DNA from 4 places in the Klebsiella grimontii genome. Region 1 is predicted to be linked to each of the others. Evidence: predicted binding sites of a transcription regulator. Region 1 holds the regulator's gene; each other region holds the start of a gene.

Evidence for each region. Region 1 encodes CRP, which controls carbon source genes, mostly activating them, when cyclic AMP is high. Its sites were predicted from a motif close to ATGTGANNNNNNTCACAT; they were not measured.
Region 2: the regulator CRP is predicted to act here: its motif matches at 1,542-1,559, upstream of rhaS (HTH-type transcriptional activator RhaS).
Region 3: the regulator CRP is predicted to act here: its motif matches at 4,893-4,910, upstream of ACE3MN_RS26320 (6-phosphofructokinase).
Region 4: the regulator CRP is predicted to act here: its motif matches at 3,408-3,425, upstream of hpt (hypoxanthine phosphoribosyltransferase).

The regions. Positions count from the first base shown of each region.
Region 1 covers NZ_CP169721.1:425,025-432,840, forward strand. Annotated here, with positions in the region: gene tsgA (MFS transporter TsgA) at 1-748, opposite strand, end outside; gene ppiA (peptidylprolyl isomerase A) at 1,026-1,595, shown strand; gene ACE3MN_RS01910 (YhfG family protein) at 1,704-1,871, shown strand; gene ACE3MN_RS01915 (putative adenosine monophosphate-protein transferase Fic) at 1,861-2,463, shown strand; gene pabA (aminodeoxychorismate synthase component 2) at 2,495-3,058, shown strand; gene ACE3MN_RS01925 (aspartate aminotransferase family protein) at 3,148-4,368, shown strand; gene ACE3MN_RS01930 (YccS/YhfK family putative transporter) at 4,358-6,436, opposite strand; gene crp (cAMP-activated global transcriptional regulator CRP) at 6,488-7,120, opposite strand; gene ACE3MN_RS01940 (OsmC family protein) at 7,425-7,816, shown strand, end outside.
Region 2 covers NZ_CP169721.1:5,578,734-5,586,549, reverse strand. Annotated here, with positions in the region: gene rhaB (rhamnulokinase) at 1-1,387, opposite strand, end outside; gene rhaS (HTH-type transcriptional activator RhaS) at 1,699-2,535, shown strand; gene rhaR (HTH-type transcriptional activator RhaR) at 2,610-3,458, shown strand; gene ACE3MN_RS26155 (hypothetical protein) at 3,605-4,147, shown strand; gene ACE3MN_RS26150 (PTS fructose transporter subunit IIB) at 4,077-4,391, shown strand; gene ACE3MN_RS26145 (PTS fructose transporter subunit IIC) at 4,384-5,511, shown strand; gene ACE3MN_RS26140 (glycoside hydrolase family 38 C-terminal domain-containing protein) at 5,607-7,816, shown strand, end outside.
Region 3 covers NZ_CP169721.1:5,612,301-5,620,116, forward strand. Annotated here, with positions in the region: gene ACE3MN_RS26290 (AAA family ATPase) at 1-349, opposite strand, end outside; gene ACE3MN_RS26295 (PTS sugar transporter subunit IIA) at 346-783, opposite strand; gene ACE3MN_RS26300 (hypothetical protein) at 793-1,062, opposite strand; gene ACE3MN_RS26305 (ketose-bisphosphate aldolase) at 1,119-1,961, opposite strand; gene ACE3MN_RS26310 (PTS sugar transporter subunit IIC) at 1,948-3,315, opposite strand; gene ACE3MN_RS26315 (PTS sugar transporter subunit IIB) at 3,308-3,622, opposite strand; gene ACE3MN_RS26320 (6-phosphofructokinase) at 3,634-4,614, opposite strand; gene ACE3MN_RS26325 (sigma 54-interacting transcriptional regulator) at 5,163-7,766, shown strand.
Region 4 covers NZ_CP169721.1:4,703,738-4,711,553, reverse strand. Annotated here, with positions in the region: gene cueO (multicopper oxidase CueO) at 1-877, shown strand, start outside; gene ACE3MN_RS22115 (glucose/quinate/shikimate family membrane-bound PQQ-dependent dehydrogenase) at 958-3,348, opposite strand; gene hpt (hypoxanthine phosphoribosyltransferase) at 3,552-4,088, shown strand; gene can (carbonate dehydratase) at 4,139-4,801, opposite strand; gene ACE3MN_RS22100 (ABC transporter ATP-binding protein) at 4,909-5,835, shown strand; gene ACE3MN_RS22095 (ABC transporter permease) at 5,832-6,602, shown strand; gene ACE3MN_RS22090 (PTS sugar transporter subunit IIA) at 6,724-7,164, shown strand; gene ACE3MN_RS22085 (polysaccharide deacetylase family protein) at 7,222-7,816, shown strand, end outside.

The DNA.
Region 1 (7,816 bases):
AATCACTCACCAGTTTACCTGCGTCGCCAAGACTCATACCGAGGCCTTTGGCGTATTCCGGCACCCAGGAGATAAAGCCCAGTTGGCCGAGGATATAGCACAGCGCGGCGATAGAGAGAAACAGTACGCCGATGCCCCATTTCTCTTTCGCTACCGGCTGGCTTTCCTGCAGGGCTTTTTTACCCAATACCGGGAATTCACAGCCGAAGGTCAGCACGAAAATCGCGACGTAGACTAGGCCGATGCAGGCATACACCCAGTACCACTCGATGCTGCGCGCCAGCAGATAAGCGGCCAGCATCGGGAAGATCATCCCCGCCATGCTGAAGAAGGAGTCGGTGAACAGCAGACGCGCCCCGCGCTGACGACCTTCATACATATGGGTGATCAGGAAGGTACCAATCGACATGGTGATCCCGCTGACCAGGCCAAGCACGAACATTGAAGCGGAAAACAGCGCCAGGCTGTGGCTGAACATTAAACCCGCGACGGCCAGAACCATCAGGATAAAGCCAAAACGCAGCTGGGTTTTCAGCGGAACAATTTCCATCAGCCAGGCGTTCAGGAAGATAGAGATCAGGATACCGGCGTTAAGGAAGGTAAAGGTGTTGCTCATACTGGAAACGGGCAGATGAAAATAATCTGCGATGTTTCCCATCACCATCCCGGTGACAATCACCAACGCGCCGGTCAGGGCGTAGGAGAAAAAGCTGATCCATGTGAGCTTGATACGGTTGCTGTTAGTCATGACTGGCCTGTGAATAGAAATGTAAAGCGCGTTGACTCTGCGCCGGGCGGACAGATTTTATGCGTTAGCGTGATTCAAGCAAACGTTTATTCTGAAAATTAGATCTTTTTGCAATTATTAATGTGATTGGCTTCACATTTATTTATTTGGCGAATCAATAGACGCATCGTTACAAGTGTTTCAGCTAAGTAAAATTAGGTAAAAGGCTGGCCCAGGATGCAAAGGCTCTTTAGAATCAAAGCACTCGGTTTTTATTCTGCTCCGTTAAGGAATTTCCATGCTCAAATCCACTCTCGCGGCGGTGGCTGCCGTTTTCGCCATTTCAGCATTCTCCCCGGCCATGGCGGCAAAGGGCGATCCCCATGTGTTGCTGACCACGTCTGCGGGCAATATTGAGCTTGAGCTGAATAGCCAGAAAGCGCCAATTTCGGTTGATAACTTCCTCAAGTACGTGAACAGCGGTTTTTATAACAACACCACGTTTCACCGCGTGATCCCAGGTTTTATGGTGCAGGGTGGCGGCTTTAACGAACAGATGCAGCAGAAGCAGCCTAATCCGCCGATTAAAAACGAAGCCGACAACGGCCTGCGCAACACGCGTGGCACCATCGCCATGGCGCGTACCGCCGATCAGGACAGCGCCACCAGCCAGTTCTTTATCAATATTGCGGATAACGCCTTCCTCGATCATGGCCAGCGCGATTTCGGCTATGCGGTGTTTGGTAAAGTCGTCAAAGGCATGGACGTAGCGGATAAGATTTCTCAGGTGCCGACCCATAACGTTGGGCCGTATCAGAATGTACCGTCGAAACCTATCGTGATTCTTTCCGCAAAAGTGCTGCCGTAAACCTATTTGCGCGGGTAACTCATGCCCGCGCATTCCCCCGCTTCCCTGCGAAATCGTTTTTTGCCGCTTATACTTGTGGCAACCGCGGAATCGTCAGGGAGGTGTTAAATGAAAAAACTCACCGAAAAACAGAAATCCCGTCTCTGGGAGGCTCGACGTAACGTTAATTTCCAGGCCAGCCGACGGCTGGAGGGCGTCGATATTCCGCTGATAACCCTTACCCCCGAAGAAGCTCTGGCGCGTATTGAGGCGTTAAGGAGTCACTATGAGCGATAAATTCGGCGAGGGGCGGGATCCTTATCTCTACTCGGGCCTGAAGGTCATGCGCAACCGCCTGGGCATCCGCCAGGCTCAGCGCCTTGAGCAGGCGGCATGGGATCTGACCGCATTACGCGCGGCAACCATTGAACTCGGGCCGTTGGTGCGGGGATTACCTCATCTGTGCGCGATTCATCGCCAGCTCTATCAGGATGTTTTCGACTGGGCGGGGCAACTGCGTGAAGTAGATATCTATCAGGGCGACACCCGCTTCTGCCATTTCGCCTATATCGAAAAAGAGGGAAACGCGCTGCTTCAGGATCTTGAAGAGGAAGGTTATCTGGTGGGGCTCGCGCAGGATAAATTCATTGAACGTCTTGCTCATTACTACTGCGAAATAAATGTCCTGCATCCTTTCCGTCTCGGTAACGGCATGGCGCAACGCATTTTCTTTGAGCAGCTGGCTATCCATGCGGGTTATACGCTGGATTGGCGCGATATTGCGGTCGATGCGTGGAACCAGGCCAACCAGAGCGGAGCGATGGGCGACCTTTCTCCGCTGCAGACGATATTTCGCAAAGTGGTAAGCGAAGCCGTGGAAACTGAGTAGAATAGCGCGGTTCTTTGTTCCCGGAGCCGCTATGATCCTGCTTATCGATAACTACGATTCTTTCACCTGGAATTTGTATCAGTATTTCTGCGAGCTTGGCGCGGAAGTTCTGGTCAGACGTAATGACGAGCTGACGTTAGCGGATATCATTGCTCTGGCGCCAGCGAAAATCGTTATCTCGCCGGGCCCCTGCACGCCCGATGAGTCAGGGATTTCGCTGGCGGTGATTCGCCACTTTTCCGGTAAGACGCCGATCTTAGGCGTTTGCCTGGGCCATCAGGCGATTGCCCAGGTTTTCGGCGCCGCGATCGTACGAGCCGCGAAAGTGATGCACGGGAAAACGTCCCCGGTCAGCCATACCGGTCAAGGGGTGTTCCTTGGACTGAATAACCCGCTTACGGTGACCCGCTACCACTCCCTGCTGATTGATCCGCTAACGCTGCCTGAATGCTTTGAGGTGACCGCCCGCAGCGAAAAGGGGGAGATTATGGGCATTCGCCACCGCATCTTCGATCTCGAGGGCGTGCAGTTTCATCCAGAGAGTATTCTCAGCGAGCAGGGACATCAGCTGCTGGCAAACTTCCTCAATCGGTGATTTGTAGTTGCCATTGGTTGATTTTTTATGCATATTTTGTGATTAGATTATCATAATCATTGCTGCATAACGTAAAGGATGGGCACCACATGGCAACTGAACAACCGGCAATCACCCGCGCTACATTCGATGAAGTCATTTTGCCGATTTATGCACCGGCAGAATTTATTCCGGTGAAGGGCAAGGGGAGCCGAGTATGGGATCAGCAGGGTAAAGAGTACGTTGATTTCGCCGGTGGGATTGCCGTGACCGCGCTCGGTCATTGCCATCCGGCGCTGGTGGCGGCACTCCATGAGCAGGGTGAAAAGCTGTGGCATACCAGTAACGTTTTTACCAACGAACCGGCCCTGCGCCTCGGGCGTAAGCTGGTGGATGCGACTTTTGCCGATCGCGTGGTGTTTATGAACTCCGGGACGGAAGCCAACGAAACGGCATTCAAGCTGGCGCGCCATTACACCGTGACGCGCCATAGTCCGTACAAAACCAAAATCATCGCTTTCCATAACGCCTTTCACGGTCGGTCGCTGTTTACCGTCTCCGTCGGCGGCCAGCCCAAATATTCTGATGGTTTCGGGCCGAAACCGGCCGATATCGTTCACGTACCGTTTAACGATTTACACGCGGTGAAAGCGGTGATGGACGATCATACCTGCGCGGTGGTGGTCGAGCCGATTCAGGGTGAAGGTGGAGTGACGGCGGCGACGCCGGAATTCCTGCAAGGATTGCGCGATCTCTGCGACCAGCACCAGGCACTGCTGGTGTTTGATGAAGTCCAGTGCGGTATGGGGCGCACCGGCTCGCTGTTTGCCTATATGCACTACGGCGTGACGCCGGATATTCTGACCAGCGCCAAGGCGCTTGGCGGCGGCTTCCCTATCAGCGCGATGCTGACCACCCATGATATCGCCAGCGCTTTCCACGCCGGTTCCCATGGTTCGACCTACGGCGGTAACCCGCTGGCCTGCGCGGTCGGCGGGGCGGCCTTCGATCTGATTAACACGCCGGAAGTGCTGGACGGCGTCACCGCGAAGCGCGAGCTGTTTGTTCAGCACCTTCAGCAAATTGACGCGCGGTTCGATCTGTTTAGCGATATTCGCGGCATGGGTCTGCTGATCGGCGCCGAGCTGAAGCCGCAGTATCACGGGAAGGCGCGCGATTTCTTGTATGCAGCCGCAGAGGCGGGCGTCATGGTGCTCAATGCCGGACCAGACGTGATGCGCTTCGTACCGTCGCTGGTGATTGATGATAGCGATATTGCTGAAGGCATGGCGCGCTTTGCCCAGGCGGTTGAGCGGGTGCTTAGCGCTTAGTGGCGCGCAGCCAGATGCCATGATGCGGACGCTGACGCCATGCCACCGATGAAATGGTGTGCATGGTGTTCAGATGCCCGAGGATGCGCTGCAAGTGCTGCTCCATCGTACTGAGCGGTCCGCGAGGGACCTCCGCATCCTGCGCCTCCATAATATTCACATCCCCCGCGCTGCCGGGCCCGTCGGAATCCAGCCGCTGCTGGCAGCGCTGGAGCGCAATCTCGCAGGACTCCAGATAACGCTGGGCTAAATCCGGCGTCAGCATATTGTGCTCGCGCGCCAGGGTAGTCATGGCATTGATGTGCTCGACAATAAACTGGCTGTGGGTCACCCACAGCTTCATGTCTTCGAGATAGTGGGAATTAAAACCGGGTTCCTGCATCGCCTGATTTAGCGAGTTAAACAGCGCGTTATGCGTCTGATTAACGCGCATGCGCTGATAGGCCAGCGCCGGGGCCTGATGGTCGTCGCTGAGGATCAGCCTGATGGCTTCCTGATCGGCTTCCAGCGCGTCGTGGGCATTTTTGCGCAGCAGACCGCTTTGCCACTGCGGCCATAGCCAGACCATGCCGCCGAAAGCAATCAGGCAGCCAATCAGCGTATCAATCAGTCTGGCGACGATAAACTGCTCGCCGTTCAGGGTGAGCAGTTGCAGGGTGTACACCGCCGTCACGGTAAATCCGACCATCGCCCAGCCGTAATGCTGGCGAATAATCAGGTAGCTCAATAGCGTAATGAACAGCATCGCGGTCAGCGTATAGCCTTCAGGAACGTGAAAGTGCAGCGTGAGCCCGGCAATGACCAGCCCCGCAATGGTTCCGGCAGCCCGATGGACGATACGAACCCGCGTCGCGCCGTAGCCGTTTTGCGTCACGAACAGCACGGTCATCAGGATCCAGTAGGGCTTAGGCAGATGCAGCGCGCTGCCCATCAGGCTGGCGGCGCTCAGCATTACGCTGATACGCGCGGCGTTACGTAACGCCGGCGACTTAAGCGACAGATAGTTTTTCAACGCGGGCAGCAGCGGCAGGCGGCGGGTTTTATCCGCCATCAGGTTACGCGCGTACAGCGGGCGCTGGGTGCGCAGAACTCTGGCAATGCGGCTGAAGTGCCAGGCGCAGAACTGGCCGACAGGATTATCCGGATGCTGCCAGGCGATTTTTTCCAGCGCGCCGATCTGTTTGTCCATCTGAAAGCGCCGGGGATAACGGTGGTAGAGCAGATCGTCCGCCAGCTCCCGCAGGCGGGCGGCAACGGTTTGCGCGTTCCAGCGAATCACCGCTTCCGCGTGACTGCGTTCCACCAGCTTCTGCACCTCTTCTGGCTGATGAAGGCTGACGGAAATATGCTCCTGAAGGTCCAGTCCAACCTGGAAAGCGCGCAGCAGGCGTTTGTGATCGCTGCGCTGGTTAGCCGCCAGCATATGCATCTGCTGATAGCACTGGGTAATCAGATCCACCACCTTTTGCTGGCGGTTGAGCAGCGGCGGCAGCGATGTGGCGGGGTCCGTATGCTGGGTAAGCAGGCTGTATTTGGCCTCGCAGTAGTTGGCGAGCTCACGGTAGAGCAGGCTTAAGGATTCGCGCAGCGGCTGCTCGCGCCAGAGCCAAAACCAGAACCAGTTGAACACCCCATACCATAAGGTGCCGAGGGCGTAGATTAACAGCGGCTCCCACACCGGCATGTTGCCCGCGAGACTGAGGGTAAAAATAGCCGCGATAAGCGAGGCAGGCAGCAGCCGCGCGTGCAGGGAGCTGATTTCAGCCGTGACGCCGAGGATCAGCGCCAGACCGGTGAGGATTAGCGGCAAAGGGATTTCGCGTTGCAGAAGAAGCTGGACGATCAGGCTACAGCCGGCAAACAGGCTGCCGCCGATAATCAGACGCTTAAAGAAACGCTTATGCGGCGTATCCAGCCCGGCAATGTTGCAGCAGGCGGGAACCAGAGAGAACAGAAGCCCCTGCTGTAAGTGGCCAAACAGAAGCCCAATCGCGACCGGCAGACACAACACCAGCGTTTGCCGCAGTGCATAGTTGACTTCAGGGTGGTAAATCAGCCTGCGCCACATGAGGAGAAAACAAAAACGGCGTATCGTCAGGCAATACGCCGTTTTACCGACTTAACGGGTACCGTAGACGACGATAGTTTTACCGTGCGCGGAGATCAGGTTTTGATCTTCCAGCATTTTCAGGATGCGGCCAACGGTCTCGCGGGAGCAGCCGACGATCTGGCCGATTTCCTGACGTGTAATTTTAATTTGCATACCGTCCGGATGGGTCATCGCATCCGGCTGTTTAGCCAGGTTCAGCAGCGTCTGAGCGATACGACCGGTAACGTCAAGGAAGGCGAGGTTGCCCACTTTCTCAGACGTGACCTGCAGACGACGAGCCATCTGCGAAGAGAGACGCATCAGGATGTCCGGGTTAACCTGGATCAGCTGACGGAATTTTTTGTAGGAGATTTCGGCCACTTCACATGCGGTTTTCGCACGTACCCAAGCGCTACGCTCCTGGCCTTCTTCAAACAAGCCTAATTCACCGATGAAATCGCCCTGATTAAGGTAAGAGAGGATCATCTCTTTACCTTCTTCATCCTTGATGAGTACAGCCACGGAGCCTTTAACGATGTAGTACAACGTTTCTGCTTTCTCACCCTGGTGGATCAGCGTGCTCTTTGATGGGTACTTATGAATGTGGCAATGAGACAAGAACCATTCAAGGGTAGGGTCTGTTTGCGGTTTGCCAAGCACCATGCGCGGTTATCCTCTGTTATAAGCTATCTCCGGGTGCCGACACTACACGGCATCCGGGCATGCAATCGTATTGAATCCCTATACCTGGGAATCCGGCTGAAAGTTTTCTGCAGCCTGTAATGTGAACTCCTCTGCATACATGCAGTACATCAATGTATTACTGTAGCATCCAGATTGTTTTAGCATAGCTTTCGCCGCATGTCTCCTGGTGTCTCGCTTCAGCATGACCCAGGTCGCCTTCCGTTGCGAGAATTGTTATGTACGCGTAATCTGTCGGGAAAATTACAGCCCTGGAGTTAAATTTATGCAAGCGCGAGTGAAGTGGGTTGAAGGGTTAACCTTCATCGGTGAGTCGGCTTCTGGTCACCAGATTCTGATGGACGGCAATTCCGGGGATAAAGCGCCCAGCCCAATGGAAATGGTTCTGATGGCGGCAGGCGGATGCAGCGCGATCGATGTGGTTTCCATATTGCAGAAGGGCCGTCATAACGTTACCAACTGCGAAGTTAAGCTGACTTCTGAGCGTCGCGAAGAGGCTCCGCGTCTGTTTACCCATATCAATCTGCATTTTATCGTGACCGGTAAAGAACTGAAGGACGCTGCCGTGTCTCGCGCGGTCGACCTGTCGGCGGAAAAGTATTGTTCCGTCGCGCTGATGCTTGAGAAAGCGGTAAACATTACCCACTCTTATGAAGT
Region 2 (7,816 bases), 570 kb from region 1:
AGGTAGTGAGGGCGTAGTTTTGTCGTACCACCTGACGGAATTCATCGACGTTGTTCAACTCATCCAGGGTCATCAGCTGGATACCAATATTGCCAAGCGTGGAGGCCTCAACCGGGCCGGCAACCACGGTGATGCCGCAGGCGTCGGCGCACAGCTGGTTAAGCAGTTCGTTCTGGCAGCCGCCGCCGACGATATGCAGCTGGCTGAACGGCTGACCGCGCAGCGCCGCTAGCTCGTTGAGCACCCGGGCGTAGAGCAGCGCCAGGCTGTCGAAAATGCAGCGCGCCAGCTCAGCGTCGGTATCAGGAACCGGCTGCCCGGATTCGCGGCAGGCGGCCTGAATTTCCGCGCTCATGTCGTCCGGGTTGATAAAGCGGTCATCGTTACAATCGATGACGAAGCGGCAGGCCGGAAGCGCGGCGGTACGCGCGATCAGCGCCGGCAGGTCGCTGACGTTTTGCTCCCTGAGCACCCGCTGTAGCAGCCACAGACCCATAATATTTTTCAGCACCCGATAGCGGCCTTCGGCGCCGCCTTCGTTGGTAATATTGGCCCTTAGCGCCGCATCGCTGGTGCAGGGGGTTTTGCTTTCAAAGCCCATCAGCGACCAGGTGCCGGAAGAGAGATACGCGGCGTTTTTGCTGGCCAGCGGCGAGGCGATAACCGCGCTGGCGGTATCGTGGCTGGCGACGGCGACCACCGGAATGTGATTGCCCTGCGGGCAAATCCAGTGGCCGATGACGTTGCCGGGATGGGTCGGCGTACCGAACCATTCGCGCGGCGCGCCGCTCCAGTTCAGCAGATCTTCATCCCAGCTATCGCTGTTGATGTTGACCAGCTGCGTGGTGGTGGCGTTGGTGTATTCCCAGTTCATGTTGCCGGTCAGGCGGAAGCTAAAGTAGTCCGGGATCAGCAGCGCGTGCGCGGCCTGGCTGACCAGCTCCGGCTGCTGTTCAACCAGCGCGCGCAGCTGATAAAGGGTGTTAAACGGCAGAAACTGAATGCCGCTGCGGCGATAGATTTCCGCGCGGCCCAGCTGGGCTTCGGCGTGGCGCATCAGGCCCTGGGTGCGGGAGTCGCGATAGGAAACCGGCAGGCCGACGCGCTGGCCCCGTTTATCCAGTAGGACATAATCCACGCCCCAGGTATCAATGCCGATGCTGTCGATCAGGATGCCTCGTTCGCAGACCTTCTCCAGACCGCGGCGAATTTCCCCTTCCAGGCTATCGAGATCCCAGCAGTCGAAGCCATCGACCTTCTGCAGACTATTGGTAAAGCGGTGAATTTCGCGCAGGGCCAGGGTTTGCTGGCCGGGTTGATAGCTGGCCAGCATCACCCGCCCGCTGGAGGCGCCTAAATCGACGGCGACACAATGACGAAGACTCATGGGAAGATCCTTGTGAAAATCATTGCATGCAGTCTAAAAAAGTCGCGTCAGGCTCACCTTCTTGTTACTGACAGGGAAAATTGGCCGCTGGCAAGAAAGCAAAGGTGACCGTGAGAGAGGTCACAGTTTCGTTTTCTCCGCGGTGGCGTGAGGGATGTGATGTTGTCCGCAGTTCCCGATCTTTCCCGTCATTTCTTGAAAAAGCGGCAGGCTTTACGATTTTTACGGTCAAAAATTGAAGGCCGGATCGCCGCCCCTTAATTACTATTTGCTCCACTGATTGATAACATTTCTCATTTCGAGGAGCTGCTATGACCATGTTGCACAGTGTGGATTTCTTTAAGTCCGGCGTTTCAGCTGTCGCCATTGAGCCGCGGCTCCCGCAATCCGCTTTTCCCGAACATCACCATGATTTTCATGAGATTGTTATTGTGGAACACGGTACGGGAATTCACGTTTTCAACGGCCAGCCCTACACCATCAGCGGCGGTTCTGTCTGCTTTATTCGCGATCACGACCGCCATCTCTACGAACATACCGATAATTTGTGCCTGACCAATGTGCTCTATCGCGCGCCGGACGCGTTTCGCTTTTTGTCCGGCCTGAACGTGCTGCTGCCGCAGGAGCAGGAGGGAAATTACCTTTCGCACTGGCGGGTTAATCAGAGTGCTTTGCAGCAGGTGCGCCAGATTGTGGAGCAGATGGAGGAGGTCGGCGCGGATGCGGATATGCACGCTATCGCCAGCCGCGAGATTTTATTTATGCAACTGCTGGTGCACCTGCGTAAAAGCAGCCTGGCCGAAGGGGCGTCGGACAACGAGGCGCGGCTGAACCATTTAATGGCTTGGCTGGAAGATCATTTTGCCGAAGATATCTGCTGGGAAGAGGTCGCGGCGCGGTTTTCACTCTCCCTGCGAACCCTGCATCGCCAGTTAAAACAGCAAACCGGGCTGACGCCGCAGCGCTATCTGAATCGGGTGCGGTTGATGAAGGCGCGCCACCTGCTGCGCCATAGCGATGACAGCGTGACCGATATCGCCTATCGCTGCGGATTCGGCGACAGTAACCACTTTTCGACGCTTTTTCGCCGGGAGTTTGCCTGGTCGCCGCGCGATATTCGTCAGGGACGCGACGCCATTCTTCAGTAACGCGAGAACAGTCAACGTTTTAGCAGGCATAAACGCGAATAATGACTCGTTTTTTCGCGTTTGGAGTTGATGTCGTGGCAGCTCAGCTGATTCTTCGCAAAGATGAATTTTTCGCCTCTCCCGCTCAGGCGGTGGCGGTAGCGGATCGCTATCCGCAAAACGTCTTCGCCGAGCACACCCACGAGTTCTGCGAACTGGTGCTGGTGTGGCGGGGGAACGGCCTGCACGTCCTTAACGATCGCCCGTGGCGCATTACCCGCGGCGATCTGTTCTATATCCGCGCGGAAGACAAACACTCCTACGCCTCGGTGAACGATCTCGTCCTGCAAAACGTCATTTACTGCCCGGACCGGCTGCGGCTTAACTTTGACTGGGCGGCGCACATTCCCGGCCTGTTCGGTACTCCGTGGGTTCCGCACTGGCGGATTGGCAGCAGCGGCATGGCGCAGGTCAGGCAGGTGATTACCCAGCTTGAACATGAGAGCAGCCGCAGCGATGCGCAGGCCAATAATATGGCCGAGCTGCTGTTTGCCCAGCTGGCGCTTATTCTTCAGCGCTATCGCTACGCCACCGATAATCTGGCGGCGACGCAAAGCGAAGCGCTGCTCGATAAGCTGCTCACCGAACTGGCGGGCAGCCTCAATCGTCCTTTCTTTCTCGACCGTTTTTGCGCGCGGGAAGGGTGCAGCGAACGCGCGCTGCGCCAGCAGTTTCGTCAGCAGACGGGGATGACCATCAACCACTACCTGCGCCAGCTGCGCATCTGCCACGCGCAGTATCTGTTGCAGCATACTGAACGGCTGATTGGCGAGGTGGCGATGCAGTGCGGATTTGAAGACAGCAATTACTTTTCGGTCGTGTTTAACCGCGAGATTGGTATGACGCCGGGGCAGTGGCGGCAGCGCAGTCGCGTAGTGGTCTGATTTATTAGTTTTTGTAATGTATTTTCTGAAATGTTTATTCTGCATTTAGTAAAAAACAAAATAAATATTTAATGCTCTGTGGAATAAATCACAGTTATTGCCCTTTTTTTACTCTACACTCGCTGTACTATTTTCACGGAGGCCTTATGTTAACCTCATTGATATTGCGAGGATTAAAAAGCATGACTTTAATTTTGCTTTCAATCGATAGCAAAATTAAAGTCATGCTTGCTGATTCATGCTGGTTTAATTCCGTCAACGACCTGGCTGAAAGTGATATTGCTCCTGCGCCTTGTGATGAAATCCAGATAACCCAGAAGTGGTCCCAGCTTTGGGATTGCGCGGGCCAGGCGCTGTGTTCCGGGTTTAGCCAGGCCGTTCAGAAAGAGGGGCACTGCCGCCGCTTGCTGCCGCAGGCTTTACTGTGCTCGCGTAAGCGCGATGAACTGGCGTTCAGCTTCCGTATTTCCAGCCTGCATCAGCTTGTAGTGTGCCGCCACGCCAGCGGTGCCGATAGCGACAGCGTCGCAAATAACCCAATTTGTTTTTCTCAAAGCACAATGCGCATTCTCGCCATTGTGCTTTTTTTATCGCCTGAATCGACCAGAAGGATGCGTTATGTACATTGTTTGTGTAGCTGCTTGCCCAACGGGCGTGGCCCATACCTATATGGCTGCGGAAGCGCTTGAAATGACGGGTAACAACCGCGGTCATGAAGTGAAGGTTGAGACGCAGGGGAGCCTCGGTGCGGAGAACGTTATTACCGATGACGACCTGATGCGGGCGGATGCCGTCATTATTGCCGCCGATGTCGCTATCGATGGTAAAGAACGTTTTGACGGCATGATTAAGCTGGAGTGCGCCGTTTCCGATCCGATTAAATTTGGCGATGCCGTGTTTGAAGCGGTGGAGCAGGAGGTCGCCAATGGCTAAGTTTCAGGGGGGAGGGAAGCCTTCGGCGGGCGCTGAAGTGAAAAATGCGATTATGACAGGTGTTTCCTGGATGCTGCCGTTTGTCATTGCCGGTGCGGTGTTAATGGGGATTGCGCGTATCGGCGCTTCTGCCTGGGGCATTGATAATATCTGGGACGCCAGCCATGAGCAGGCCGCCAGCATCGTGGTACAGGCGCTGCATAAGTTCGATGGTTTTGGCGGTCTGGCGCTATCCCTGATGCTGCCGGTGGTGGCGGGGTATATCAGCTTTGCGCTGGCGAATAAGCCGGGCCTGGCGCCGGGTATGGTCGGCGGGCTGCTGGCCAGCAATCTGGGAACCGGCTTTCTGGGCGCGCTGGCGGCGGGATTTGTCGCAGGCTATATCGTGCGGGCGCTCAATCGCTACGTAAAACTACCGAAAGCGCTGGCCTCAGCCGGGCCAATTTTTATTCTGCCAGTGGGCGGGACGCTGCTGACCTGCATCATTATGGCTTTTGTGATTGGCGCGCCGCTGGCGGCACTGAATCACGGTATGGAAAGCTGGCTGCTGTCGATGTCCGGGACAAATAAGGTTCTGCTGGCGGCGGTGATTGGCGGGATGGTGGGCTTTGACCTCGGCGGGCCGGTCAACAAGGCGGCGGTTACCACGGCGATGGCGCTGCTCGCTTCCGGTATTTACGATCCCAACACCGCCGCGCAGGTCGCGATAATTGTGCCGCCCATTGGTCTGGGCGTGGCGACGTTAATCTGGTCATCGCGCTTCCCTGAATCGCTACGAGAAGCGGGAAAAGCCTCGACGTTAATGGGACTGATCGGTGTTTCAGAAGGGGCAATTCCTTTTGCGCTGGCAAACCCGCGCATCATCATCGTTAACGTTATTGGCTCTGCCGTGGGGGCGGCGATGGCGGTAGGGCTAGGCTCGGTAAACCACGCGCCAATCTCTGGATTCTATGGCTGGCTGGCCGTTGAGAGCTGGCCCGTTTATGTCCTGTCTATCGCCTGCGGCTCAGCGATAATCGCAGTAGGATCGCTGCTTATTTTTCGCGGGATTGCGGAGAGTGCAGAGAAAGACAGCGTGAAAAAAAACTCACCAGCGCCCAAATTTAAAGCCAGTCGATAGATGCGCGCTACGCGCCTCTGAATTTAAATTTTTTCTATTCAGTGTGGATAAATATTTGCACGGGATACGCATGTCTGAAAACAGGAATATAACTAATGAAAACCGTTCATTTAATTCAGCATACGCACTGGGATCGCGAATGGTATTTTACGGAGAATGATTCTCAGGCCCTGCTTTATTATTTTATGGCCGATCTCCTGCAACGTCTGGAAGCCGATGAAACATTAGGTCCGTTTATGCTTGATGGCCAAACCGTAGTGCTCGAAGATTACTTTCAACTGGCACCGGAAAATCGCGAACGCGTGCAGGCGCTGGTGGCGGCAGGGCGGTTGTTAATTGGCCCGTGGTATACCCAGACGGATTTTCTGGTGGTCGGCGCGGAGTCCATCACCCGCAACCTGCTGCTGGGAACGCTGGACTGCGAAAAAATGGGGCCGCGTATGGCCGTGGGCTATATTCCGGACTCCTTTGGCCAGAGCGCGCAGCTACCGATGTTCCTCAATCAGTTCGCCATTGAGCATGCCGTGATCTGGCGAGGCTGGAGTGAATACGATAGCGAAAACAGCGAGTTTTGCTGGCGCAGCCAGGACGGTAGTTGCGTCACGACGGCAGTATTACCTCAGGGCTATGGTTGTGCGAAATGGCTGCCTACTGAGCCGGAGCAGGCCTGGCCGCGGCTCTCTGCGATCCTCGAAAAGCAGGGCCTCTTTAGCCGGAGTTCGCAGCTATTACTGCCCAACGGCAATGACCAGTCGCCTTTTGAATATGGTGTACCCGCGATGCTGGAGGCGCTGAACGCCCGGCAAAATCACTATCATTTTATCCGCAGTGATTTTAAGCGCTATTTTACCGCTCTTGCGCAGTCCGGCACGCCGCTGGATACCTTTGAAGGCGAGCTGCTCAGTCCAAAATATATGCGTATCCATCGTGGGATTTTTTCCACCCGAATGGATATCAAACAGGCGAATGCCCGGCTGGAGAATTTCCTCAGCCGCCAGCTTGAACCGCTGCTCAGCGTCGCCTGGCGCCTGGGGCTTCCATATCCGCAGCAGGCGGTAGAGGCCATCTGGCGCGAGATGATGAAATCTCACGCTCACGATAGCATCGGCGGGTGTAACTCTGACCGGGTTAACGCGATGGTAAAAGCCCGGCTGTTATCTGGCCAGGAGAAAGCAAGCCAGCTCTATGAACTGAATATGCAGATGCTGGCGAAAGGGATCAGCGCGCAGCAGCAGGGTAAGAAAATCCTGGTTTTTAATGCGTTGCCCTACACACGTGATGGCCTGGTAGCGCTGACGCTATACCTTCCCGGCGCTGATTTTCGCATTGTTGATGGTGATGGGCAGACCTGCCGTTGGCAAATCTTGCGCGAAACATCACAGGACATGTCGGTCATAGTCCAGGAGCTGTCGAACAGTAGCGAAGCGGTTTTTTATCGCAAATGCGAAATCTTACTGGAAGCCTCCGCTCTGCCCGCCTGCGGCTATACAACGTTTTATCTGCAAGAAGGGAGGGCGTGTGATTTTGCCGCTCCGTCATCGGCAGACAGCGCGCTGGAGAATCCCTGGCTGCGCCTGACGCTTGAGCAGGGGCGCATCGTTCTGCTGGATAAACGCAGCGGTAAGCGCTGGGCGGACTTAATCCAGTTGGTGGATGGCGGCGATGCGGGGGATACCTATAACTATTCCCCGCCGGAAATTGACTGGCGCATTAGCGCGGAAGGGGCGCTGGTGTCCGTCGCCTGGCAGCAGGGCGCGTTGGCCGATACGCTGGCGCTGAGCTGGTCTATTGCTGCTCCGTTGACCCTGGAAGATCGCCTGCGTCGTCAGCGTAATGCGCGGCTCGACGTCAATATGCTGATTACGCTGGAGCATCAACGTCCCGTGCTTGATGTGCAGGTTCACGTTAACAACACCCTGCGCGATCATCGCCTACAGGTTGAAATACCCACTGACATCGCGCAAAGCGTCCATTTCGCCGATCAGCCGTTTGGCCTGATTCACCGCGATAATCGGCCTTCAACGCTGGATGTCTGGCAACAGGAAAACTGGAGCGAAGCGCCGACCGCGCTCTGGCCGATGCAAAGTCTGGTTATGATGCACGATGGACAGCAAGGCATGAGCGTGGTGACGGAGGGATTACGCGAATATGAGATCCCCGAGGAACGTCCGTCCGTACTGGCGATCACCTTGCTGCGCAGCGTGGGATGGCTGGGGAAAGCCGGCATGCCCTGGCGACCGGGCCGGGCTTCCGGTATGGCTCTCCCCTCGCCGGACTCGCAAATTGCAGGTGAATTCACCGCCCG
Region 3 (7,816 bases), 530 kb from region 1:
TGCGGTTCCAGATCTCCAGAACCTTTTCAACGCCCGCCTGCTGCAGCTGCCGCTGCAACGTTTCGCGCGGCTGAAAACCAAACCAGGCGTCGATTAACCAGATACAGCCTGCCGGAGCGTGGCCGACGATCGACCAGATGACTTCATAAGCGGCGCAGCCCAGCTGCCGGTTGAAAGATCTGTCGATTTCGCTAAAGCACGCCATAAACGGCTCTTTAATACCGTCGATAGTCAGCTGCGGCAGATTGAAGGTTGCCGATAGCTGCCGGGTGACGGTGCTTTTGCCCGAGGCGGGAATGCCGTTAATTAAAATCACCGTTTTGCAGCCGGGTGTGAGATGTCTGTTCATAACAACGCGACGACCTCCTCTCTGCTGCTGGCGGCCCGCAGCTTCGCCATGGTCTCGTTATTATCGAGCAGGGCGATAATCGCCCGGATGCCCTCCTCAATATGGGCATTGCTGTCCTGCGCGCCGAACATAATGACAATATCCGCCTTCTCGCTATCGGCAAAATGAATCGGCTTATCCAACACGACCAGGCTAAAACAGTTACGCCTGACGCCACATTCCGGCCTGGCGTGGGGGATAGCGACGCCTTCATCGAAAACGTAATAGGCGCCGTGGTTCAGGGTATTATCGATTACCGCCTGACCGTAATCCGCCGAGATATACCCTTTCGCGACCAGCGGGCTGGCCGCCAGATGGATCACTTTCTGCCAGTCGGACTCCGTGACGCCGACCTGAATCGCATCGGCCTCTATCAGCAGTTCTTTTATCGTCATCATCACTCCCTAAATATTGCGGCGAATTACATTGCGTAACTCATCAATACGCACAAAGAGCGCATCTATCTCCTGCCGATGACTCTTACTTTTGGCATACACCGCCAGCGCCCGGTTATACATCAGCATTAAGGCTTTCTGTATTTCGCCATTAGCCGGGTTGCCCTGTAGTTCCGCTTCCAGTCTGGCTATTTCCCCGGCCAGCTGACGGGACTGTTCGTCATAATCCTGCGGTGGTTGATTCTCTTTTTTCCACAACGTTTTCAAAGATTCAAACATAGCGAGCTCCTCCCTGACGGACAGCAGGGCAACAAAATACGGTTTAAAATAAGCTTTTATTTAAACAGAGCGATTTTTTCCATTAATACATGGGTGACCGCGTTATTCGCCGGAATTAAAAATTTGCGTACGCTGTCGTTCACTTTGCCTTTTTCAAAGGTGGTTTTACAGCGATCGACCCACTGGACGTTCATTTCAGTGCCGACGTTCACCTTGTTAATGCCTTCAGTGACGGCCAGGCGCATATCTTCATCGCTGACGCCGGTACCGCCGTGCAGCACTAACGGCACGCCGGTACCGGCGCTAATCTCTTTTAGCCGCTGGTGCTGGATTTGCGCCTTACCGGTATACAGGCCGTGCACCGTGCCCACGGAGACCGCCAGCATATCCACCCGGGTCTCCTCCACAAAGCGTTTGGCGTCCTCCACCGTGGTGAAGCAGATATCCTCCGCGGCCACGGCTTTGCCGTCTTCCGATCCGCCGATCGCCCCCAGTTCGCCTTCTACCGTGATATTCCGCGGGCGCGCCATCTCCACCACGATGCGGGTATTGCCGATATTCTCTTCCAAATCCAGATGGGAGCCGTCGTACATCACTGATGTAAATCCGGCATCCATGGCCGTTTCGATGGCGCTAATATCAGAGCAGTGATCCAGATGCAGGCAGGTCGGCACGTTTTCACTTTCCGCTAATGAACGAACCGCATCCACCAGTAACCGGTAGCCAAGATATTCCGCCGTCCCGGTAGAGATTTGAATCATTAACGGGCTATGGCTTTGTTGCGCCGCTTTAAAAAATGCTGGCAGCATTTCAATACAGTGCAAATTAAATGAGCCAATGGCCTTAAAATTTCTTTCCTGCGCAATTTTCAGAATAGCGTTGAAGTTATACAGACTCATGAACATTTTCCCCTTTCGGCTTCGCTGATTTACCGTTTACGAACCATGCCAGTGCGGCAACAAAAACAATGAACAGGGCGACAAATAGCCAGTTATTCTGGAAAGCGTGGCCTAATACCAGACCGGAACTAATGACGTCCGAATCGCTGAAGGTGACGCCGGTAAAACCGTAGCTTTCCAGCATCGGTACCAAAATGGCGGGCAGGAAGGTGATAAACAGGCCGTGAATGACGCCGCCAATCATCGCCCCGCGGCGGCCGCCCAGCGCGTTGCCGAAGACACCCGCCGTCCCCCCGGCAAAGAAGTTGGTTAACAGGCCGGGCAGGATCATCGCCAGGCCAAACATGGGAAACACCAGCATGCCGATGATGGAGCCGACGGTGGTCGCCAGGAAGCCGACGATCACCGCGTTAGGCGCATAGGGAAACAGCACCGGGCAATCCAGCGCGGGCTTAGCGTCCGGGACAATGCGCATCGCAATCCCGCGAAATGCCGGCACCAGCTCGTTAAGCAACAGGCGCACGCCGCTGTAGAGAACGAATACCCCCGCCACAAACTGAATGGACTGCATAAAGGCGTACATCAGGTAGTTAATGCCGTTGGAGAACTGCGCGATATATTCCGGGCCCGCCGCAACCGCGGGGATGAGGTACATCGGCACCATCACTACCGCCATCGCGAGATAGGTATCCTGAAGAAACTTAAAGTTATCCGGTAATTCAAGGTCTTCTGTTGAGCGAGACCCTTTCCCCACCACTTTAGCCACCGCCGCCTGCACCAGATAGCCGATAGTGCAGAAGTGCCCCAGCGCCACGTCATCGGAACCGGTAATGCGCCTGACCACCGGCTGCGCCAGGGCGGGCATCAGTACCGCCATCACGCCGCCGAAAATACCGCCGGTTAAAATCAACGGAAGCCCGGTCAACCCGGCTTTATAGCCAATCACCGCGCCGATAGTCGCCATCCACAGCAGCGCCTGGCCGGTCAGAAAAATATATTTAAGCGGCGTCAGGCGGGCGATAATGATGTTGACGGCAAAAATCACCATCAGGGTCAACGCGACTTCGGAACCTAATTCACGGTTGGCTAATCCGGCAATGGCGGCGACATCGGTAATGTAGCCTTTCATGCCAAATCCCTGCGTGAAAATATCGTTAAGGAACGTTAGCGTGGCGACAATAATGTTGATCCCGGCCATCATAATTAAGAAACCGAGCAGCGTTTTAAACGTCCCCTCTGCCGTTTTACCCGCTGATTTTTTTTGCAGAATCAGGCCCAGCATCGCAATAAATGCAATTAATATCGATGCCTGGCCGAGTAAATCTTTGACGATAAACTCTACAAAGCTATTCATAGTCCGCTACCTTCAGGTTACGTTCTTTTAAGAATGCGACGATCTTTGCCTCAATCTCGTCTTTATCCGTCAGCTTATGCAGTACCACTACGCGTTTAATTTCCTCCTCGCTGGCATCCGCCGTTAATATATCGGCAAAGGTTTTTTGCGTCAGAATCATATCTGATTTAAACGCCCCGGCTTCGGAAATAGTGGTATGTTCAATCTGTGCTGGAATCTCCAGCTTCTTTAAAACCGCCTTCGCCGTCATTTCAATGGCAAAGCTTGAACCGAGGCCGCAGCCACATACGCATAGAATTTTCAGCATGTAGGGTCTCCTCAAATTATATTGAGTTGTTTGGCAAGTTTATAATGATGTCCTTCAGTGTCGACCAGACGTTTTTTCATACTAATTAAATCAATCGGAATAGGTTTGTTACTTGCATTAATTATAATGGCTTTATTTTTCATCCCTGACTGAATGCAGCGAACCACTTCACTGGCCATAATCGTGCCCTGGTAGATCTCTTCGCAGGTCGGATCGCCATTGCGCAAACCGTAGCCAACGATAGTTTTACGAATACGCACGCCAATTTGCGGTTCGAGCTGCTTAATCATGGTATCAATGGCTCCCTGAAATCCGGGAGAGTATTCCCTGGTGTAGCCTTCAGAGCACAGGATCACCACGCTGTTTTGCTGTGTCAGCTTATGCTTCACCCGCTCGGCCAGCGTTTCCAACGGCAGCTGCGATTCCGGGATCAGGGCGATATCGGCGTTACTTTTTATCGCGGATTGCAACGTTAACTCTCCACAATACCCTCCCAGAATTTCGACCATAAACACGCGGCCCGGTAATGCTCTTCCGGTATTTCTTAAGCGGGAAACTTCTTTAATAATCTGCTCGCAGGCGGTGGAGAAACCAATCGTATAATCACTGCCGTACACATCGTTATCGATAGTCATCCCGACGCCAAAGCAGTTAATATCAAATTCGCTCAGCGTATTGAGAAACTGCAGGCTACCGTCGCCGCCGGCCATAATCAGCACATCAATGCGCAGTGATTTAATTTTTTTGGCTATTGTTTCATATTCACTGCGCAGCAACCGACGGCTGGTGCGCCCGGAGGTAATGATCGGAATAGAGGCGATGGAGAAATCGACCAGATCGCGCCAGGCCACCTCCTGATGGTTTTTATCCAACAGCCCAGGTATTCCACCATTAAAAATAGTGATATCGGCATTCGCCAGTCTGGCAATCTGGAATATAAAATTATTAATTCCTGAAACATCGCCGCCGCTAATAACAATGCCAATTTTCATTGCCCGTCTCCGCTGTTTTGCCTGCCCACATTTTTCCCTGAGTTCAAGGGCATTATTTGCAAGAGAGATCACAATATGCTGATAAATCTCTGCCAGCCTAATATTGACATCGGGTTTATTAGCGCATTTTTTGTGATCAATATCTCTTTTATAAAATGGGATCGTCTTAACAGTTACGTTTTTATTTTCTTTTATATCATTAGGTTACTTGAGGAGATAATTTCGCCGGCGGGCTGCCCCTTTTCATCTTTAAGCCCAGCGATAATGAAAAAGCAGAAATGTGATAAATAGCGCATTTTTTTACGTCAGGAAGGTTCACGGCGCGTTTATCGCCCCGTTCAGGCTGTCCGGTTCTTCGGCCGCTTGCGGGCGGGGCGCCAGCTTTTACACCCCATCAAATCGGTGGCGATCTTCATCACATTCTAATCAAAACGTAGTTTCATTTTTATCTAATGGCGTAGAAAGTACTCAGTGTCTAATAAAAATAGTAGTGTCTAGTGTCTAAATAAAATCGACGCTATTTTCTACTCTACCCAGGACATTGAAAAATGGCGCTGTCGGCAAAAGAAAAGTTATTCCAGAAAATAGTGACTCATTATGCGCATAAACCCGCGGGGTTCACGGCTCAGGACTGTGCGGACTTTATGCAGGTTAACCGCAGCGTTATCAGCCATTACCTTAACAGGCTGTGCGATGACGGCCATCTGAGTAAAGAAAATACCCGGCCGGTGCGCTTCTTTGTACAGACCAACGGTAAGGAAAGCGTTCAGGCATCACTCATAGTGTCGAAAAAGCACGACGCCTTTCAGCCGTTGATTGGCGCACACGGCAGTCTGGCCGAAGCCGTCGCGCTGTGCCGCTCAGCGGTGGACTACCCCGGTGACGGCTTGCCTATCCTGCTCTCCGGAGAGAGTGGCGTCGGCAAAAGCCACCTGGCGACGCTAATTTATCAGTATGCCCTCGAACGCGGCGTTATCGCAGTAGACAAACCTTTCGTTGAGCTTAACTGCGCCGACTACGCCAATAACCCGGAGCTGCTTTCGGCGACCCTTTTCGGCTATATCCGGGGCGCTTTCACCGGAGCCGACCGCGAAAAACGCGGCGCCTTTGATGATGCCGATGGCGGGTTTCTGTTCCTCGACGAGGTTCATCGCCTCTCGGCAGAGAACCAGGAAAAGCTATTTCTGTTTATGGACAAGGGGTATTTCTACCGCCTTGGCGATAACCGTACGCGCCATCCGGCGTCGCTGCGCTTTATCTTCGCCACAACGGAAAATATCGACACCGTCCTGCTCAACACCTTCCGTCGCCGTATTCCGGTGCGCGTCACGCTGCCAAACTATATTTCGCGCCCGCTTACCGAGCGCGTCGCGCAGGTCAGCCACTTTTTGCATCAAGAAGCGCACAGCCTGCGTCGGGATATCCATCTCGATAATCAGCTGATGCATCAGCTGGTCGCCTCACCGGTGCGCGGCAATATCGGGGAGTTAAAAAACCAGATTAAAGTGATGTGCGCCAGCGCCTGGAGCGATAATCGCGAGGCCGAGGTTATTACGCTAAGCGGCCCGGCGTCCGGCGGCGAAATAATCCGTATTGCCGCTAATGCGGATAATGACGCGCTGTGCGCCAGCCAGTTTCTGCCAAAGGCGATGCGCGATGAGGTGATTTTTCGCGACTTTTGCCACAGCGGTAACGTGCTGCTGCTGAATCGCAAAATGGAACAGCTGCTGACCACCGTCAGCGGCGCGGTTGCCGCCGAGGCGCTGTACAGCGGCTATATCTGGCAGAACACCGTTCACGCTCTCGACGAACTGGAGAATTTGACCGGCATCTCCTGTAGCCAGGAGATCCGCAAGGCGGTCTGGCTCTGCGTCAGCTACGCGCTCCATGACGCTGAGGAGACGGTCAATGCAAGCGAACTGCAAACCATTTCCGACTATGTCTCCGCGAAGGCGCGGTTGCTGGCCGAGGAGTGTCTCGCTTTGCTGAGCAAACATGTCACCCGGCAGCCGCTGCCCCTGCTGCTGCCCCTGCTAAGCTGCGCTTTTCATACTCTCGCCGGCGAAGACGATCCGATTCAGGGGATTATCGTTTCCCACGGCCGCGCCACCGCGTCGAGCATTGCCGGTATCGCCAACCAACTGACCGGCGGCTACTACTTTAAAGCCTTCGACATGGCGAACGCGACGTCGACCAGGGAGATTATCGACCTGCTGATCGCCCATGTTTCCCGTCTTAAGCAGGGGGCGGGGCTGATTATTCTGGTGGATATGGGGTCGCTAAAAGAGATTTACGAAGAGATTAAGCTCCATCTGCACGGTGAGCTGTTGGTTATCAACAACGTCAGCACGGCCATGGCGCTGGATATTGCGGCCAAAATCCAGGACAAGCTGTCGATGGAGGCGATTATTGAGAGCGCCAAAGGAGCGTATGAGGTGGAAACGCGCTACTACGCGGGCGTGTTGCCGGGCAATAAAATCATTATCTCCTGCATCTCCGGCGAAGGGATCTCCCGCAAGCTGAAAGATATCGTCCAGCGTTTCCTGGCCCAGGAGGAGATCGATATCATTACGATGGAGTATGACGATCTGAAATGGAAAATCGCCCACGCCGATCCGGCGCTGAACGGTACGCGGCTGATCATTACGACTACCGATCTGGAGGCCGGGTATATTCCGCTACTTAGCGTAGAGCAGCTGATTAAAGAAAAAACGCAGGTGTTAAAACGTGATTATTTCAACGGGCTGCTAATGGAAGGCGGTCTGGAGCCCATGATTGATGAAGTGGTCAAGCTATTCACGGTCGAAGGCGTCGCCAGCCGGCTTAATTTCCTCAATCCGGTGGTAATCATTGATGAAGTTGAAGCGGTCATTAAACAGTATGAATCCTTCTACAAAATCCATTTTGAAAGCTATCTGCGCATCAATCTGTTTATGCATATCGCGCTGATGATCGAACGGGTGATGGTGAATAACGGCGTACGCCATCGCGAAGAAACTGCGCTGACGCTTGAACAGCAGGCCTTTGTCGCCGTCCATGACACTTTTTTCCAGGCCCTGAACCGCAAATACAATATCACCCTGCCGCTCACTGAAGTGCTGATGATTTATGAAATCATGGAGCCATGGATCGCCTTTGCCCCTGAACATTAACCCTCCGCGGTCGGCGTCGTCTGGCCGCGCGCTCGACACTGCCGAACCTC
Region 4 (7,816 bases), 1.4 Mb from region 1:
TAACGGTTGTAATGCGCGTTCTTTGAATTTCGCCACCAGCGATAAGCGGCCCATGTACGTGGTGGCAAGCGATGGCGGTCTGCTGGCTGAGCCGGTGAAAGTCAACGAGCTGCCGGTGCTGATGGGGGAGCGTTTCGAAGTGCTGGTGGATACCACTGACGGGAAACCCTTTGATTTAATTACGCTACCGGTTAACCAGATGGGGATGGCGATTGCTCCGTTTGATCGGCCGCAGCCGGTATTACGCGTGCAGCCACTGACTATCCAGGCTTCCGGTAAGCTGCCGGATGTTCTGGCCGCTATGCCAGCGCTGCCCTCCCTTCAGGGGTTTACTCAGCGTACTCTGCAGCTCTCTATGGATCCGATGCTCGATATGATGGGGATGCAGGCGCTGATGCAAAAATATGGCGACCAGGCGATGTCCGGCATGGACCATGGCATGATGATGAATCATGGCGATATGGGGAATATGAATCACGGAAACATGAATCATGGCGGCATGGCGCAGATGAAGCACGGTCATCAAGGTTTTGATTTCCATAATGCGAATCGAATCAACGGTAAAGCCTTTGATATGAATGTTCCCCTGTTTGCGGCGGCGAAAGGGCAGTATGAGCGGTGGGTGATTTCCGGCAAAGGCGACATGATGTTGCATCCTTTCCATATTCACGGTACTCAGTTCCGTATTTTGTCCGAAAACGGTAAAGCGCCGGCACCCCACCGGAGCGGCTGGAAAGATACCGTCAGGGTGGAAGGCGATGTCAGTGAAGTGCTGGTGAAATTTGATCACGATGCGCCGAAAGAACATGCCTATATGGCGCACTGCCATCTGCTGGAGCATGAAGATACGGGGATGATGCTTGGATTTACGGTGTAGCTCGTCTAAGCGGGCTCGCCTGGCGCGAAAAGAGAGAGACGTACCATAGAGAGAAGGCCCGGAAACCGGGCCTTCTTTTTTTACTTCGCGTCGTCCGGTAAAGCATAAGCGACGATATAGTCGCCCATCTTCGTGCCAAACGAACCGTGACCGCCCGCAGAGATGACAACGTACTGCTTGCCATTCACTTCATAGGTCATCGGCGTCGCCTGACCGCCAGCCGGCAGACGTGCCTGCCATAACTTCTCGCCGTTGCTCATATTGTAAGCGCGCAGATAGTTATCCGCGGTCGCGCCGATAAACAGCACATTGCCGGCCGTCGAAATTGGGCCGCCCAGCATCGGCATACCCATGGTGAACGGGAGCTTAACCGGCATCGGGAACGGCAGGCTATCCTGTGGCGTACCGATACGTTTTTTCCACACCACTTCGTTGGTTTTCAGATCCAGCGCGGAGATATAGCCCCATGCCGGCTGTTTGCAGGGCAGACCGAACGGTGACAGGAACGGGTTGAGCGTGACGCCGTAAGGAACGCCGTACTGCGGCTGAATACCGGCCTCGGTACCCGAACCTTTGGCGTCTTTTGGTTGCTCCATCGGATTACCGGGTCCGCGAGGGATCAGTTTTGAGACAAACGGCAGCGCCATTGGGTTAGCAATCGCCACCTGGCGGTTCGGATCGACGGAGATACCGCCCCATTCGAACATCCCCAGGTTACCCGGGAAGACCAGCGTACCTTGTTCTGACGGTGGAGTGAAAATCCCTTCATAGCGCAGCTGATGGAAGATAACGCGGCACACCAGCTGGTCGAACATGGTGGCGCCCCACATATCCGCGCCGGTCAGGTCTTTCTTCGGTCGGAAGCTCAGGTCGGAGAACGGCTGAGTTTTTGCGACGTAGTCACCTTTCGCCGCCCCTTGCGGAACCGGTTTTTCCGGTGCCGGGACGACCAGCTCGCCGTTACGGCGATCGAGGACAAAAATATTACCGGTTTTTGCCGGAGCGTAAATCACCGGCACGGTTTTGCCGTTCACGTCAATGTCCGCCAGCGTCGGCTGCGACGGCATATCCATATCCCACAGATCGTGATGAACGGTCTGGTAACTCCACGCCAGTTTACCGGTCGTGGCGTTCAGCGCCACGATGGAGCTGGCATAGCGCTCTTGTTCGGGCGTACGGTTGCCGCCCCAGATATCCGGGGTGGTCACGCCCATAGGCAGGTAGACCAGATCCAACTTCGCATCATAGGCCGCCGGTGCCCAGGAGTTTGGTGAATTCAGGGTGAAATGATGTTCATCATCAGGAATCGCGTTGGGATCTTTCGCGCCCGGATCAAAGGCCCACAGCAGTTTACCGGTATTCACATCAAAGCCGCGAATAACGCCTGAAGGCTCGCGGGTGGAGAAGTTATCGGTCACGGCGCCGGCGATGACGATTGTCTTATCAGTAATAATCGGCGGTGAAGTGGGTTCATACATGCCCGGCGTGGTGACTGGCATATTGGTTTGCAGGTTGAGAATGCCTTTATTAGCGAAGGACTCACACAGCTTACCGGTTTCGGCATTGATGGCGAACAGGCGGCCATCGTTGACCGGAAGAATAATGCGGCGCGGGCAGTCGGCAACCACATCCGCCGGCGCGTTATCCGCTTTGGCTTCATGATATGAAACGCCGCGGCAGGTCACATGCTGGAAAGACGGGTCCGCGTTGAGCTGCGGATCGAAATGCCACTTTTCTTTACCGGTGGCCGCATCAAGCGCGAACAGGCGCTGGTGGGCGGTACACAGATAGAGCGTGTCGCCAACTTTAATCGGCGTGACTTCATTGGTGATTTCACCCGGATCGTTAGGCTGCTTGAGATCGCCCGTACGGAATACCCATGCCTCTTTCAGGTTCTTCACGTTATCGGCGTTAATCTGCTTCAGCGGCGAGTAGCGCTGGCCTTCCTGGTTGCGGCCATACGCCGACCAGTCGCCATCTGCCACCTCGGAAATTGGCGCCGCTGGCGTTGCATCAGCGCTCAGCGTACCGTTGACCTCCTGCGGGTCGTTGAAGCCAGCCCATGTAAGGATGCCGCCGCTAATCAGCAGGGCGACAACCAGCCCGGCAACGGCGCCAGAGGAGGGAATCGGCAGGCGACGCCAGACAAACGGCAGAATAAGCCAGATGCCGAAGAAGACCAGGATGTCGCTACGCGGAGTCAGCGCCCAGAAGTCGAAGCCAACTTCCCATACGCCCCAGATCATGGTGGCAAGCAGCAGCGCGGCGTACAGCCAAAGCGCAGAACGCTTACCGCGGAACAGCAAGACGGTGACGGCCAGCATCACCAGACCTGCGACAGGGTAGTACCATGAGCCGCCGAGGGCGACCAGCCAGGCCCCGCCTGCTAAGAGATACAGGCCACAGAACGCTGCAAAAAGAGCCGTCAGCGTCACGAGTAGCCGTGATTGTTGAGATTTTGTTTCTGCCATAGAAGGACACTCGTTTGTTTGTTAATTTTTTAACTGCAATTAATTATAGGATTTAACAAGTGTGATCGGAATCACAAAATGGGCTTTATTAATCACTGCATCGCATATTTCTTTTTGCTGGTATACTGCGTGGCTTGCCGGTCAACGTCGGTGCAATCGCAGCGGAGTTGATGATTTACATTAAGAATCAAATGGTTAGTTTTATGAAACATACTGTAGAAGTGATGATCCCGGAAACCGAGATCAAAGCCCGTATTGCTGAGCTCGGTCGCCAAATCAACGAGCACTACAAAGATAGCGGCAGCGAAATGGTGCTGGTGGGGCTGTTGCGTGGCTCATTTATGTTTATGGCCGACCTGTGCCGTGAAGTTCAGGTACCGCATGAAGTCGATTTTATGACCGCCTCCAGCTACGGTAGCGGCATGTCCACCACCCGTGACGTCAAAATCCTCAAAGACCTGGATGAGGATATCCGCGGTAAAGATGTGCTGATCGTGGAAGACATCATCGACTCTGGCAACACGCTGTCAAAAGTGCGCGAAATCCTCAGCCTGCGTGAACCAAAATCGCTGGCGATTTGTACGCTGCTCGATAAGCCAAGCCGCCGCGAAGTGAAGGTGCCGGTTGAGTTTGTCGGTTTTGCGATCCCGGACGAGTTCGTGGTGGGATATGGCATCGACTATGCTCAGCGCTACCGCCACCTGCCGTATATCGGCAAAGTGACGCTGCTGGACGAGTAACGCGGATTATCTATCCCGGCTTATCCGGGATATTAAGAGGGGCGCGTGAATTACTTGTGATTGACGTGCTTGCTTTTAAGGTTGGAAATTCCATGGCGATAGCGCTGTTCCAGCGTTTCGCGGCTGACGGCGGTCACGTCAAGATCGCGTAACATGCCGTCGTGAATGCCGTAGGCCCAGCCGTGAATTGTCACTTTCTGTCCACGCTTCCACGCCGACTGCATAATCGTTGAATGGCCAAGGTTGTAAACCTGCTCCATCACATTCAATTCACACAGCGTATCAAGGCGGCGCTCTTCGGGCATTTCCCCCAGCAGCGAGCTGTGCTTAAACCAGATATCGCGAATATGCAGCAGCCAGTTGTCGATAAGGCCTAGCTCGGTGTTTTCAATCGCCGCCTGCACGCCGCCGCAGCCGTAGTGGCCGCAGATGATGATGTGTTCGACTTCCAGTACATCGACCGCGTACTGCACCACGGAAAGGCAGTTCAGGTCGGTGTGAATCACCAGGTTGGCGACGTTACGGTGTACAAACAGCTCGCCGGGTTCCAGGCCGGTCAAACGTTCAGCGGGGACGCGGCTATCGGAACATCCAATCCACAGAAAGCGCGGCTTCTGCGCCTGTGCCAGTTTCTCAAAGAAACCGGGGTCTTCCTCCACCAGCATTTTTGACCATAGTGCATTGTTGCTGATGAGTGTATCTATATCGTTCATGGATGTTTACGGGCCTGTAACCAAGTAAGTGCGTTGCGCTAATATAGGTTAACCTCACATTTTTTAAAACAACCCATCGCGTGTCACGACACGAGAAGAGACATTTAATGACCATTGCTCTGGAACTAAAACAGCTCAAAAAAACCTACCCCGGCGGGGTTCAGGCGCTGCGCGGAATCGATCTTCAGGTAGAAGCGGGCGATTTTTACGCGCTCCTGGGGCCGAACGGCGCGGGAAAATCCACCACTATCGGCATTATCAGTTCGCTGGTGAACAAAACCTCCGGCGAGGTCAACGTGTTTGGCTATGACCTGCAAAAGGATGTGGTGAACGCCAAGCGCCAGCTCGGCCTGGTGCCGCAGGAGTTCAACTTTAACCCCTTTGAAACCGTGCAGCAGATTGTGATTCACCAGGCGGGCTACTACGGCGTTGAGCGCAAAGAAGCCATCGCCCGTAGCGAAAAGTACCTCAAACAGCTCGATCTTTGGGAAAAGCGCAACGAACGCGCGCGGATGCTCTCCGGGGGCATGAAGCGCCGCCTGATGATTGCCCGCGCGTTGATGCATGAACCGAAGCTGCTGATTCTCGATGAGCCAACGGCGGGAGTGGATATTGAGCTGCGTCGTTCGATGTGGGGATTCCTGAAAGATCTGAATGATAAAGGCACCACGATCATCCTGACGACCCACTATCTGGAAGAGGCCGAAATGCTGTGTCGCAATATCGGTATTATTCAGAACGGCGAGCTGGTGGAAAACACCTCGATGAAGGCGCTGCTTTCCAAGCTGAAATCAGAAACCTTTATTCTCGATCTGGCTCCCAAAAGCCCATTACCGGTACTGGAAGGCTATCAGTATCGTCTGGTTGATACGTCGACGCTGGAGGTTGAGGTGCTGCGCGAGCAGGGGATTAATAGCGTATTTACGCAATTGAGCGCGCAGGGAATACAGGTATTAAGTATGCGTAACAAAGCTAACCGTCTGGAAGAGCTGTTTGTCACGCTGGTACACGATCGGAAAGGAGAATCAGCATGATGCAGCTTTATTGGGTCGCGCTGAAAAGCATCTGGACCAAAGAGATCCATCGCTTTATGCGTATTTGGATCCAGACGCTGGTGCCGCCGGTCATTACGATGACCCTTTACTTTGTCATTTTTGGCAATCTGATCGGCTCGCGCATCGGTGAAATGCATGGTTTTACCTATATGCAGTTTATCGTGCCGGGCCTGATTATGATGGCGGTGATCACCAACGCCTACGCCAATGTCGCGTCATCATTCTTCAGCGCGAAATTTCAGCGCAATATTGAAGAACTGCTGGTCGCGCCGGTCCCCACCCATGTGGTGATCGCCGGCTATGTGGGCGGCGGCGTTGCCCGCGGTCTGTGCGTCGGGATTCTGGTGACGGCGATTTCGCTGTTTTTCGTCCCGTTCCAGGTTCACTCATGGGTATTTGTCGCCCTGACTCTGGTGCTGACCGCCGTGTTATTTTCGCTGGCTGGTCTGCTGAACGCGGTGTTTGCCAAAACCTTTGATGATATCAGCCTCATTCCGACCTTCGTGCTGACGCCGCTGACCTACCTCGGCGGGGTTTTTTATTCGCTGACCCTGCTGCCGCCGTTCTGGCAAGGCCTGTCGCATCTGAACCCGATTGTCTACATGATCAGCGGCTTCCGCTACGGCTTCCTCGGCATTAATGATGTTCCGCTCGCCACAACCTTCGGCGTGCTGGTGGTGTTTATCGTCGCGTTTTATATTTTGTGTTGGTATCTGATCCAGCGCGGGCGCGGGCTGCGCAGCTAATTTAGCCGTTCATGGCGCTTCGCTGCGCAGTTAAGCGAAGCGCCAGCAAACAATTTTGATTGTCATCACCGATATTTATCGCTTCCCTTGCTAAATTGTTTGCCTGCTAAGGAGGTAGGCGATGTTAGGTTGGGTGATTACCTGTCATGACGAACTGGCGCAGGAGATGCTGGATCGTCTGGAGAAAAAGTTTGGGCCGCTGACGCAGTGTCGGGCGGTTAACTACTGGCGTAATCTCAGCAGCAATATGCTGAGCCGCATGATGTGCGACGCGCTGCACGAAACTGACGGCGGGAAAGGGGTCATTTTTCTGACTGATAAAACCGGCGCGGCGCCTTATCGCGTCGCTGCGCTGATGAGCCACAAGCACACCCACTGCGAAGTGATTTCTGGTATCAGCTACCCATTACTGGAAAGTATGTATCTGCTACGTCCGTCCCTCAGTAGTGAAGCCTTCCGCCACGCGATTGTCAGCGCCGGAGGTCCTGCGGTGAGCAGCCTCTGGCATCAGCAGCAAAAAAATCCGCCTTTTCGACTACTGCATGAGCCGTACGGGAATTAAGCATTGGTATTGATGATGCTTTTGTTACAATGACGGCAGTTCTTGTCTACTGGTTCGATGCGCATGTTTGCCCGAATTCTTGCTTTACTTCTCCTGTTCACGACGCTCGGCGCCTCAGCCAGTTTGTTAAGCCAGCAGGGTGTCCCGGCACGTTATATGCAGACGACCGAAGATGCCGATATCTGGGCACAGGTGGGCAATCAGGTAGTGAGCGTCGGCCACGTGCGGGCAGGACAGATTCTGGCGGTAGTGCCGACGGCGGCGGATTACTATGAGTTTAATTTTGGCTTTGCGACCGGCTTTATTGATAAAGGCCACCTGGAGCCGGTACAGGGGAAGCAGCGGGTTGAGGACAGCCTGGGCGATCTGCATAAATCCCTGAGCAACCAAAACCTCATGACCTGGAAAGATACGCCGGTATATGATGCCCCCGCCATTGGCAGCGCGCCCTTTGGCACCCTGGCGAGTAATTTGCGTTACCCGATTATCAGCAAGCTTAAAGATCGGCTGAATCAAACCTGGTTTCAGATTCGCATCGGCAACCGGCTGGCGTGGGTGAGCAGCCTTGATGCCCAGGAAGATAACGGCATCCCCATCCTTACCTACCACCATATTCTTCGTGACGAAGAAAACACCCGCTTTCGCCATACCT